DNA from 2 places in the Clostridium sp. 7_2_43FAA genome. Region 1 is predicted to be linked to the other one. Evidence: a T-box and tRNA genes for the amino acid it is inferred to sense, from the RefSeq annotation. Region 1 holds a T-box; the other holds one or more tRNA genes.
The links. The T-box of region 1 lies ahead of pheS (phenylalanine--tRNA ligase subunit alpha). A T-box ahead of a tRNA ligase gene usually reads a tRNA of that ligase, here a tRNA-Phe.
Positions count from the first base shown of each region.

Region 2: it has a tRNA-Phe gene. The T-box ahead of pheS (phenylalanine--tRNA ligase subunit alpha) is inferred to sense a tRNA for this amino acid. The anticodon was not compared.

Region 1 covers NZ_JH815222.1:1,807,209-1,813,380, reverse strand. Annotated here, with positions in the region: gene rpmI (50S ribosomal protein L35) at 20-217, shown strand; gene rplT (50S ribosomal protein L20) at 238-597, shown strand; gene CSBG_RS10145 (TrkH family potassium uptake protein) at 790-2,130, shown strand; gene CSBG_RS10140 (TrkA family potassium uptake protein) at 2,144-2,812, shown strand; gene CSBG_RS10135 (RNA methyltransferase) at 2,826-3,608, shown strand; T-box leader at 3,676-3,903, shown strand; gene pheS (phenylalanine--tRNA ligase subunit alpha) at 3,950-4,969, shown strand; gene pheT (phenylalanine--tRNA ligase subunit beta) at 4,988-6,172, shown strand, end outside.
Region 2 covers NZ_JH815223.1:26,366-32,537, reverse strand. Annotated here, with positions in the region: gene CSBG_RS16485 (uracil-DNA glycosylase) at 223-900, shown strand; gene CSBG_RS16480 (hypothetical protein) at 930-1,127, opposite strand; tRNA gene CSBG_RS16475 (tRNA-Phe) at 1,685-1,760, opposite strand; gene CSBG_RS16470 (hypothetical protein) at 1,914-2,348, shown strand; gene CSBG_RS16465 (type II CAAX endopeptidase family protein) at 2,385-3,332, opposite strand; gene CSBG_RS16460 (competence/damage-inducible protein A) at 3,547-4,782, opposite strand; gene CSBG_RS16455 (hypothetical protein) at 5,066-5,302, opposite strand; gene fusA (elongation factor G) at 5,400-6,172, opposite strand, start outside.

The DNA of each region.
Region 1 (6,172 bases):
CTGAGAGGAGGATTTTATTATGCCAAAAATGAAAACGCACAGAGGTGCAGCAAAAAGATTTAAAAAAACAGGTACAGGAAAGCTAAAAAGAGCAAAAGCTTTCAAGAGCCATATCTTAACAAAGAAAAGCTCTAAGAGAAAGAGAAACTTAAGAAAGACTGCTTATGTTTCAACTACTCAAGAAAAAGCAATGAAGAAATTATTACCATATTTATAAGATTGTAGGAGGTTTGAAGCATGGCAAGAGTTAAAAGAGCGGTAAACTCACGTAAAAATCATAAAAAAGTATTAAAGCTTGCAAAAGGTTATTATGGTGGAAAGAGCAGATTATTTAAAACTGCTAATGAATCAGTAATAAGAGCTTTAAGAAATGCTTATGTTGGAAGAAGATTAAAGAAGAGAGATTTCAGAAGATTATGGATAGCAAGAATTAATGCTGCTACAAGAATGAATGGTCTTTCATATTCAAAATTTATAAATGGAATCAAATTAGCTGGAATTGATATGAATAGAAAAATGTTATCAGAAATAGCTATAAATGATCCTAAGGCATTTGCAGATTTAGTAGAAGTAGCAAAAAGCCAACTAAATAAATAATTACTGCGACCTTATGGTCGCATTTTTTGTAGATAGATATAAATAATATAAATATAAATAGTTTATAATAATTAGTATTACTATATAAGTTGTAAAATTATTATATTAATAAGTAATACTGTAATAATATCAATTACTTAGATCATTAATTGAAACTTATATATAAATTTAGTATATCTAAGAGGTGAAGATATGCAGTTTAGTTCGAAAAAAAAATTTAGGTTAAATGGAGTTCAAATATTAGCATTAGGATTCTTGATAGTGATTATAATAGGTGCAATTATATTATCCCTACCTATCTCATCAAGAACTGGTGAGCCAACAAATTTTCTGGATGCTATTTTTACATCTACATCTGCAGTATGTGTAACTGGATTAATAACATTAGATACTAGTACACATTGGAGTGTTTTTGGTCAGACAGTTATTATAACGTTAATAGAAATTGGTGGACTTGGTTTTATGTCTTTTGGAGTTCTTATATCCTTAATATTAGGTAAGAAAATAACTTTAAGAGAAAGACTTGTTATGCAAGAAGCAATGAACACATATTCTATTCAAGGCCTTGTAAAAATGGTTAAATATGTTCTGATTTTTACTATGTCAGTACAATTTTTTGGAGCATTATTGTTATCAACACAATTTGTGCCTGAATATGGTATTGGTAGAGGAATATTTTATAGCATTTTTCATTCGATTTCAGCTTTTTGCAATGCAGGATTTGATTTGTTTGGAACAAGCCTAGTCGGTTATTCAAGTAATAGCGTAGTGATTTTAGTAATAAGTGCATTAATAATAATTGGTGGATTAGGATTTACAGTTCTTTTAGAGATATATGAATTTAAAGGGATGAAAAAGTTATCCCTTCATTCTAAATTAGTACTAATAACTACAGCTATATTAGTATTTGGTGGAGCTATTTTAATGTTAATATTTGAATATAATAACGTTGACACAATAGCAAATATGAATATTAAAGATAAATTATTAAATTCGTTTTTTGCATCTGTAACTCCAAGAACAGCAGGGTTTAATAGTATATCAACCAGTGGCATGACCTTAGCAAGTAAATTTTTAACTATAATATTAATGTTTATTGGAGGATCTCCAGGATCTACTGCTGGTGGTTTAAAGACAGTAACTTTTGGTATCTTAGTATTAACTGTTATTTGTGTAATAAAAGGAAGAGAAGATACGGAAGTATTTGGACGAAGATTTACAAAAGAAATCGTATATAAGTCATTTACTTTATTATTTATAGGAGTATCTTTAGTAATATTTTCAACAATGATTTTATCATACACTGAAGTTGGTGTTAGTTTTATAGATTTATTATATGAAACGACATCAGCATTTGGGACTGTAGGGATAACATTAGGGCTTACTCCTAATCTAAGTTCTATAGGTAAAGTTTTAATTATGCTTATGATGTATTTTGGAAGAGTTGGTCCTCTTACTGTAATGCTTGCATTAACAAGAAAGCGCAAGAAATCTGGTTATAAATATCCAGAAGGGAAAATTTTGATAGGTTAGGAGATGAATTCAATTGGCTAATAAACAATTTGTAATTATAGGGCTTGGAAGATTTGGATCTTCAATAGCAAAAACCTTATATTCTTTGGGAAATGATGTATTAGCAATAGATAAAGATGAAGATATAGTACAAGAAATAGCTGATAGCGTTACACATGCTGTACAGCTAGATGCAACAGATGAAAATGCTTTAAGGGCATTAGGAATAAGAAATTTTGATGTAGCAGTAGTTACTATAGGGGATAATATTCAATCAAGTATTATGGCTACGTTATTAGTAAAAGAACTTGGAGTTAAATATATTATAGCTAAAGGTCATAGCGATTTACATGCAAAAGTTCTTTACAAAATTGGAGCAGATAGAGTTGTACTACCAGAAAAAGATATGGGAGTAAGAGTTGCTCATAATTTAGTTTCAGCAAATATATTAGATTATATTGAACTTTCAGAAGATTACAGCGTTATGGAAATTCAAGTTTTAGATGAATGGTCAGGAAAAACTTTAAATGAATTAAGACTTAGAAGCAAATATGGAATAAATGTTATGGCAATTAAAAGAGGCGATGAAGTTAACTTATCACCATCAGCAGAAGATATAATTGAAGATAATGATGTAATTGTTGCTATAGGATCAGCTGAAGACCTAAATAGATTAGAAGGCATGATAGCTAAATCAAATTAACGAGGTGTAAATTTTGATTTATATAGAAAGTAAAGAAAATAATTTTTTTAAGTCTATAAAGAAACTTAAAGAAAGACGATTTAGGCAAAAAGAAGGTAAGTTCATTTTAGAAGGATTTAGATTAATAGAAGAAGCTGCAAAAGCTAATATGGAAATAGAATATATAATTTTATCTCAAGGTAATGAGGAAAAATTATATAACAGTAGTTTAAAAGAAGTTATTAATGATGATAAAATATATGTTTTTTCAAGTAGTTTATTCCTACAAATATCTTCTACAGAACATCCTCAAGGAGTTATAGCAGTAGTTAAAAATAAAAAAATGACTATTGATTTAGACGGTGGATTTTTCCTAGTATGTGATAAAGTTCAAGACCCGGGTAATTTAGGAACCATAATAAGAACTGGCCACGCAGCTGGAGTTGATGGAATAATATTAACAAAGGGAACAGTAGATATTTATAATGATAAAACAATAAGATCTACTATGGGTTCTATATTTTATGTTCCTATTTTTTATGATGATGAAGATTTTAGTATTATTAAAAAACTTAAAGATAATGGGGTTGCCTTAGTAACAACATCTCTTGAGGAATCTAAAAACTTTTTTGAAGAAAATTTAAAGGGAAAAATAATGCTAGCTGTAGGCAATGAAGGTAATGGGATAAGTAATGAGCTTTTTGAGCTTGCAAGTAAAAAGGTAAAAATTCCAATGCCAGGTGGAGCTGAATCTTTAAATGTAGCAATAGCAACATCCATAATTTTATTTGAAAAAGTAAGACAAAATCTAATATAGAAATAAATAGAAACTTTCTATTGAAATTAATTAAGTTTATTTGTATAATAAATTATAAATTAAATATAAAAAGACAATGAATGAGAAAGTAGATATAAAGGACTTTACAGGGAGAAATAGTCTAAGACTGGAAGCTATTTTAAAGAAGTTTATATTGAAGTTCCCTCAGGAGTCCTAGAAGTGAAGTTAACAGTAGTTTCTAGCGGGTTTAACCGTTATTTAAATTTGAGTTGGGTTATAAAATTATAAAATTTTATAACCAATTAGGGTGGTAACGCGGCACTTCGTCCCTTTTGTTAGGGACGAAGTTTTTTTATTTTAATCAAAAAGGAGGAACAAATATGCAAGAAAAGTTAATGTCTATTAAAGAAAATGCATTTAATGAATTAACAAATGTAAATACTAGCTCAGAATTAGAAGAAATAAGAGTTAAGTATCTAGGTAAAAAAGGAGAGCTAACTACTATATTAAGAGGAATGGGATCATTATCTCAAGAAGAAAGACCAATAGTAGGAAAGCTTGTAAATGTAGTAAAAAAAGAAGTTGAAGATAAGATTGAAGAAATATCAAGAGGAATAAAAGAAAAAGAAAAAAATGCTAAATTAGCATCAGAAGTTATAGATATATCTCTGCCAGGAAATAAGAGTTTAATTGGTAAGAGACATCCTTTAGATTTAACTTTAGAAAGTATGAAGAATATCTTTATATCAATGGGTTTTACAGTAGAAGAAGGCCCAGAAGTAGAATTAGATCATTACAACTTTGAAGCTTTAAATATTCCAAAGGATCACCCAGCAAGAAGTGAACAAGATACTTTTTATATAAATGATAATTTAGTATTAAGAACACAAACTTCACCAGTTCAAATTAGAGTTATGGAAAATCAAGCTCCACCAATAAAAATGATAGCTCCAGGTAAAGTATATAGATCAGATGCAGTTGATGCAACTCACTCACCTATATTCTATCAAATGGAAGGATTAGTTATTGATAAGGGAGTTACATTTGCAGATTTAAAAGGAACTCTAGAGCTTTTTGCAAAGAAGATGTTTGGAGATAAGGTTAAAACTAAGTTTAGACCTCACCATTTCCCATTTACAGAACCTTCAGCAGAAATGGATGCAACTTGCTTCGTATGTGAAGGAAAAGGATGTAGAGTTTGTAAAGGAAGTGGATGGATAGAACTTTTAGGTTGTGGAATGGTTCATCCACAAGTATTAAGAAATTGTGGTATAGACCCAGAAGTTTATAGCGGATTTGCCTTCGGATTTGGCGTTGATAGAATGGTTATGCTTAAATATGGAATAGATGACATCAGACTATTATACGAAAGTGATATGAGATTTTTAAATCAATTTTAATTAGAGGAGGTAAAAGAGATGAAAGTACCATTTAATTGGTTAAAAGATTATGTTGAAGTGAATATAGATGCAAAAGAGCTTGGAGATAGATTAACATTAACAGGTTCAGCAGTAGAAGAAGTTATTACTCAAGGGGATGTAATTAAAAATGTAGTTACTGGAAAAATTGTTGAAGTAACTACACATCCAGATGCTGACAAATTAAAGATTTGTCAAGTTGATATAGGAGCTGATGAAAAAATTCAAATTGTTACAGCTGCAACAAATATGAAGGAAGAAGATATAGTACCTGTTGCTCTTCATAAATCAACTTTAGCAGATGGAACAGAAATTAAGAAGGGTAAACTTAGAGGGGTAGTATCTAATGGTATGTTCTGCTCAGAAGAAGAACTTGGAATAGCTGGTGATGAACCAGTTCATGGGTTAATGATTTTACCTAAAGATGCACCATTAGGAATGGATATTAAAAAATACCTAGGACTTAACAAATCAATATTAGATTTTGAAATAACTTCAAATAGACCAGATTGTTTAAGTATTGTTGGTATGGCAAGAGAAACTGCAGCAACTCTTTCTACATCTTATAAGATGCCAAGTTTTAATTATGAAGTAAAGAATTCTGAAAATATCAATGATAATTTAAAAGTTGAAGTTAAAGATTCTTTATGTAGAAGATACATGGCAAGAGGAGTTAAAAATGTTAAGGTTATGCCTTCACCAAGCTGGATGCAAGAAAGATTATTAGAAGCTGGTGTTAGACCTATAAATAATATAGTTGATATAACTAATTTTGTAATGTTAGAACTTGGAGAACCAATGCATGCTTTTGATGCAAGGGAAATTCAAAGTGGAAAAATAGTTGTAGAAAGAGCTAAAGATGGAGAGACTTTTGTAACTTTAGACGAAATTGAAAGAAATCTTGATTCTAGCTTCCTATGCATAAAGGATGGAGATAAAACTATAGCTTTAGCAGGAATAATGGGTGGATTAAATTCAGAAATTAAAGAAGATACAACTGAAGTTATTTTTGAATGTGCAAACTTTGATGGAACTAATATAAGAGTTAACTCTAAAAAGCTTAATTTAAGAACTGAAAGTTCATCAAGATTTGAAAAAGATATAGATCCAAATCTTGCAAGTCTTGCAATAGATAGAGCTTGTGCTTTAATCTGCGAACTTGGATGTGGTGAAGTAATGGAAGGA
Region 2 (6,172 bases), on a different contig from region 1:
ATTATTCTTTATTTTAATCTAATTTACTTATAAAGATATTCTAGGTAACGTTTGTGCCTAGTTAATCTTAATATATTCCAAAAATGTAATATATGTATTATTATTAAGATATAATTTCTTTTCATTTATTAAGTGTTTTAAAATAAAATATCCTTTTTGAGTGAAAAATAATTATTAATAGTATTGAATTAATAACCGAATACTATATATGGAGGTGATACTTTGAAAAATATATTAAATAATGATTGGCAACAATTATTACAAGATGAGTTTGAAAAGGATTATTATCAAAATCTTAGGCGATTTTTAATATCAGAGTATAAATCAAAAACTATCTATCCTGATATGAATGATATTTTCAATGCATTAAAATTTACTGCATACAAGGATGTTAAGGTTGTTATACTTGGTCAAGATCCTTATCACGGACCAAATCAAGCTCACGGTCTTTCTTTTTCTGTTAATAAGGGAGTTAAGGTTCCCCCTTCTTTAATTAATATTTATAAAGAACTACATGATGATCTAGGATGCTACATACCAAATAATGGCTTTCTAAAAAACTGGACTGATCAAGGCGTATTACTGTTAAATACAGTACTAACGGTTAGAGCTCATGAAGCAAATTCTCATAGGAATATGGGATGGGAAATGCTAACAGATCAAATTATTTCTTTACTTAATAAAAGAGAAGATCCTATTGTATTTATTTTATGGGGCAATCCTGCAATAGCTAAAAGCAAACTTATAACAAATAAGAAGCACTTTATAATTACTTCCCCACATCCAAGCCCACTTTCAGCTTATAGGGGTTTCTTTGGAAGTAAACCATTTTCTAAGACAAATGAATTTTTAAAATCTATTAATAAAAAACCTATAAACTGGCAAATAGAAAATATATAAATAAAAGGCACCAACTGTGCCTTTTTATTTTAATTAAATTTACTTTTTGACTTCTTATAAAATGAATATCCTAGCGATGAAATTATTCCTATAACTGAGCATGCTGAAAATGTTAATATTATATTATCGATAAAAAAGCCTAGCAATATACCAATTCCTGCTCCTACCGCTATCCCCTTTGCTAAATAATCATAATCTTGATCAGATAAAACTAACTTTTCCAACATTAACACTCCTTACATATTAAAATCTTATAAATCAAATCCCTATACATTTATTCTAATACTTACTTCTTAAATATTTCTTAACTAAAACTTAAAGTATAATTAATTATAATAATATTATACCCATTATTAATTAACTTGTAAAGAGTTATTTTATACACCTTAATTTATTTTTAACAACCCTTTTATAAGTTTATTTTTACATAATGAAATGTTCATATATTTAAATCTAATAGGGATTCTATTTTTCTTAGTAATTACCGATTTAGATATAACAATTACGTATCCTATATTATGTATTATTTCATAGTGATTTATCTTAATAATGTAACAAAATATATGCCTATATAAATTTGCTTACTGTATTACTTTACTTGTTATCACTGTAAACTTATATATCTACTTGGAAGCTAAAAGCAAAGGTATAAAACTAATACACTTTTTAGCGATTGAAATACTAATATTCTATATAATCACAACTTCAAAACTTTAAGTTTTATATTTTCATACACATATTCATACACATAAAAAAAGCTAACTAATTAATTAGTTAGCTTTCCTGGTGGCTCGACCAGGAATCGAACCAGGGACACGAGGATTTTCAGTCCTCTGCTCTACCGACTGAGCTATCGAGCCTTAACGATTTATATTTTATATAATTTTTTATAATATGTCAACGTTTTTATTATTTTTTATTTAATATTTTTAATTTATAAAGAATATTAAATTTAAGTTATTTTTATAAAAACATAGAAATATAATAAAATATAGTATTAATAGGAGTGCTTTATGAAATATATATTATTTATTATACTAATACTATCCTTGATAGTACTTTATTTTTATTATGAAAAAAAATTAGAATTAATGAGAAAACAATTAATGATTACTTCACACCAATATAATAACATAAGAAACAAATATGATGTACCTAAAAAAGCCAATAATAATTTATCTATTAGATTTATTACACCCTCTTATAAAACTGGAATAATAAATACTGATTCTAAGTTATATATAGCACCACTGGATTCATCTCAGATAATTAGAAAAACAAATATACGTATGGAAGTATCAGTTTTAGATTCGGCTGAATCAAATAATCAAACTTGGTATTACGTTAATCTACCTATTGATAACTGTATAAACTGTAGGGGATGGATTAATTCTAAAGATGTATCAATGTTTTATAGCGAATCAGCTTCTATATCTAAATCAAATTAAATAGAAAAGTTAGGAGCAACATTCTCCTAACTTTTTTTATAATGCAACAGTTCTAATCATAAAAAATATATATATTCCTATTGATAGTATGAATGGAATATTTATTATCCTATCCTTCCTTTCAACTGTTTCTAATGCTTCCTGAGCTCTATAATTATAATTTTGAACTCTTCTTTTTGAATTAAGCTTTTCCAGCCAGTATATTATAAGAAAAACAAATATTGAAAATGTTACTGCTATAGCACCATACATTATAAATAAAACTAATTTTTCTGATGATGATATATTTTTAAGCGTTAATTCCGCACTTTGATTAGTAACTGGTAATCCCTTAGTAATATAATCTACTAATTTTGCCATAGTTACTGATGTTCCATTTATAATAAAGTGCATTATCATTGATGAAAATATACTATTTGTTACTCTCACTACTAATGCCAATATAAATCCCAATACTGCTGCATATAAAAATTGTTGTGGATCTAAATGAAGAATACCAAAAAATAATCCTGTTACTATAGCTGATACGTATTTATTTTTATTTTCATAACCCGAAAGTACTATTCCCCTTATTGTTACTTCCTCTGTTATTGCTGGAAGTAGTGCTACTAATGCTAATAGAAATACATATGGAGTTGATGTTATTTCTGATATAAACGATCCAATTTCATTATTAAAGAAAAATGTTGCAATTAACGAGAAGAACGTCATTATTGGTTGAACTACAAATGCTAACAGTATAATTAAAAGCGTATCTTGCCAATGTAACTTGTTTAATTTAAGAGTTTCCTTGAAAGAAGACTTTGTTGCAATTATATATATAACTGCTGGTAGTAAAAATAATATTACATGATTTAAAAATAATATAATTCTTGTATCACTTAATCCAAGTACAAGATAAAATGGTCTTAATAATAATGGACCAAATATTTCTATCAGTAATATAATTAAAAAATACATATTTGCTTTAAAAACTTTTGTCATATCCATATCCTTTCTTTTGGCTTCTTAATATTTTATTCTTTTATTATAAATTTATTATAAATATTGTATAACTTATTAATTTAATGGACATAATTATAATGAAGCGAGAAGGCTTCCACAGTTAATCGCCTCTCCCCCATTTTATTTATATACAGAAATAATCCCCAACTTACTTAAAAGTATAGAAGGGGATTATTTTATCCCCTTTTTAGTCTTATATTTTCAACAACTCTTTTCTTAAAATATTCAGTGCATTCATAGTAGTTTTTCTTCTAATTCTTTCTCTATTTCCAGTAAAATTAAATTTATTTACAACAACTTTCCCTTTAATAAATACTCCTATATAAACCAATCCAACTGGCTTTTCATCTGTTCCACCACCTGGTCCTGCTATTCCTGTAGTAGAAATTGAAATATCAGTATTAGCCTCTCTAGCTATACCTATTGCCATTTCTCTTGCTGTTTCTTCACTTACTGCTCCATATCTATCTAAAGTTTCTTTGCTAACTCCAAGCCTCTTCATTTTAGATTCATTCGAATAAGTTACAGCCCCCTCCTTAAATACATCTGATATTCCAGGATATGAAATTAAACTTGCAGCAATCATACCACCTGTACATGATTCTGCAGTCGAAACACTTAATTTGTTATTGCATAATATTTCTGAAACAACATTTTCTAGAGAAGTTTCACCTTCTCCATATATATACTCTCCAAGTGCATCTTTTATTTCTTTATCTACAGGATTTATTAAATCATCACATTCTTTTTCACTATTTCCCTTAGCTGTAATTCTTAATGTTACATCATTATCTTTTGCGTATGGCGCTACTGTAGGATTTTTACTATTTTGAATTAAGTTGTTTAATTTTTGCGCCATAAGGCTTTCACCTATACCAAATAATCTTAAGATTTTAGATTTTATAATCTCTCCTGTTATGCCTTCTAAGTATTTTTTAACATGATCATTAAACATTGGTTTCATTTCTCTTGGAGGGCCTGGTAAAATTATTAAAATCTTATTATTTTCAGATACTATAGATCCAGGTGCTGTCCCATTAGGATTAGGTAATATAATAGATCCTTCTGGAAAATATGCTTGCTTTTTATTTACTTCTACTATAGCCTCATCTTTCATATCTAAATATGTTTTAATCCAGTCTAAAGAAGGTTCATGAAGCACCAATTTTTTATTAAAATATTTTGCTCCTAATTCTTTAGTTAAATCATCCTGTGTTGGTCCTAACCCGCCTGTTGTAATAACTAAATCACATCTTTCAAAAGCTTTTTCAAATGATTCTATTATTCTCTCCTCGTTATCACCAATAACACTTTGATGATATACATCTATTCCTAAAGCTGCTAACTCCTTAGCTAAAAACTGTGCATTTGTATTAACTATATCCCCTAAAAGTATTTCTGTTCCAATTGCTATTATTTCTGCTTTCATTTTATTCCTCCTATATAGTTTATTTATATAACCTATAATGAAAACTTAATATTTTAATAAAATATCTAAGCATTGATTGTATATAAATAAAGTTAGTATTTTAATAAATTATATAAAAATTAAATAATTTTTTTTTATTTTTACTACTTTATTGGAATTAGTATATTAAACATTTAATATACTCTTAATTTTAGTTATTTAGATTATAAACTAAAACATACATATTAAATATTTTACCATAAATTATAAAAGACTACTAATCGATAGATTAATAGCCTTTTATTTACTTCTGTTTATTAGCATTTATATAATATTTTCCTGTTTGATTAACCCCTTCATCTAATATTGAGAAATTGCTATCTTTAAGCATAGATGTAATGATGTTAATATCATTTTTGTCAACACTATCTAATGTTATTGTAAAATTATCATTTCTATCTACAACCCCCATATAGTCAAATATATTACTATAATCACTAAGACCTAATCCCCCATTTACATCCATCTTATAATCTGGCATAGTATCCCTCCAACGTTTTTCTTTTGTTTAAGATATTCTCTATAACATTTATTTTATTTTTTCTCATTAATCTCTCATTTATTCACTATGCCAAAAGTTAATTTTTTCTAGATTCCTCTATTATTTTTTTAACCTCTAATTCAGGAACTTCCTCATATCTTTCAATTTCACTTGTAAAGCTTCCTCTTGCTTGAGTCATTGACCTCAAATCAGTGGAATACTTAAACATTTCTGCTAAAGGAACTTCTGCAATAATTTTTTGTAGATTTCCATCTGGCTCCATTCCTAAAACTCTTCCTCTTCTCTTATTTATATCCCCAATGACATCTCCCATGTATTCATCTGGAATAAATATCTCCACGTGCATAATAGGTTCTAATAAAATAGCCTTTGCTTGTTCAAGCCCCTTCTTATATGCAATAGAAGTAGCCATTTTAAAAGCCATTTCTGAAGAATCTACTGGATGATAAGACCCATCATGAAGTGTTGCTCTTAATCCAACTACTGGATATCCAGCTAAAACACCTTTTTCAATACATTCTCTAAGACCTTTTTCTACTGCAGGTATAAAGTTTCTTGGTACAACACCGCCTACAACATTATCTACAAACTCAAGATCACTTTCTCCATCTTTTCTTGGCTCAAACTTTATTTTTACATCTCCGTATTGTCCATGTCCACCTGATTGCTTTTTATGTTTACCTTGAACATCAGCAATTCCTTTTATTGTTTCTCTATATGGTATCTTAGGAAGTCTTAATATAACTTCTGCCCCAAATTTATTTCTCAGCCTACTAGCTATTACATCTAAATGAGTTTCACCAACTCCAGATATTATAGTTTCGGCATTTTCTGTATCCCGTGTTATTG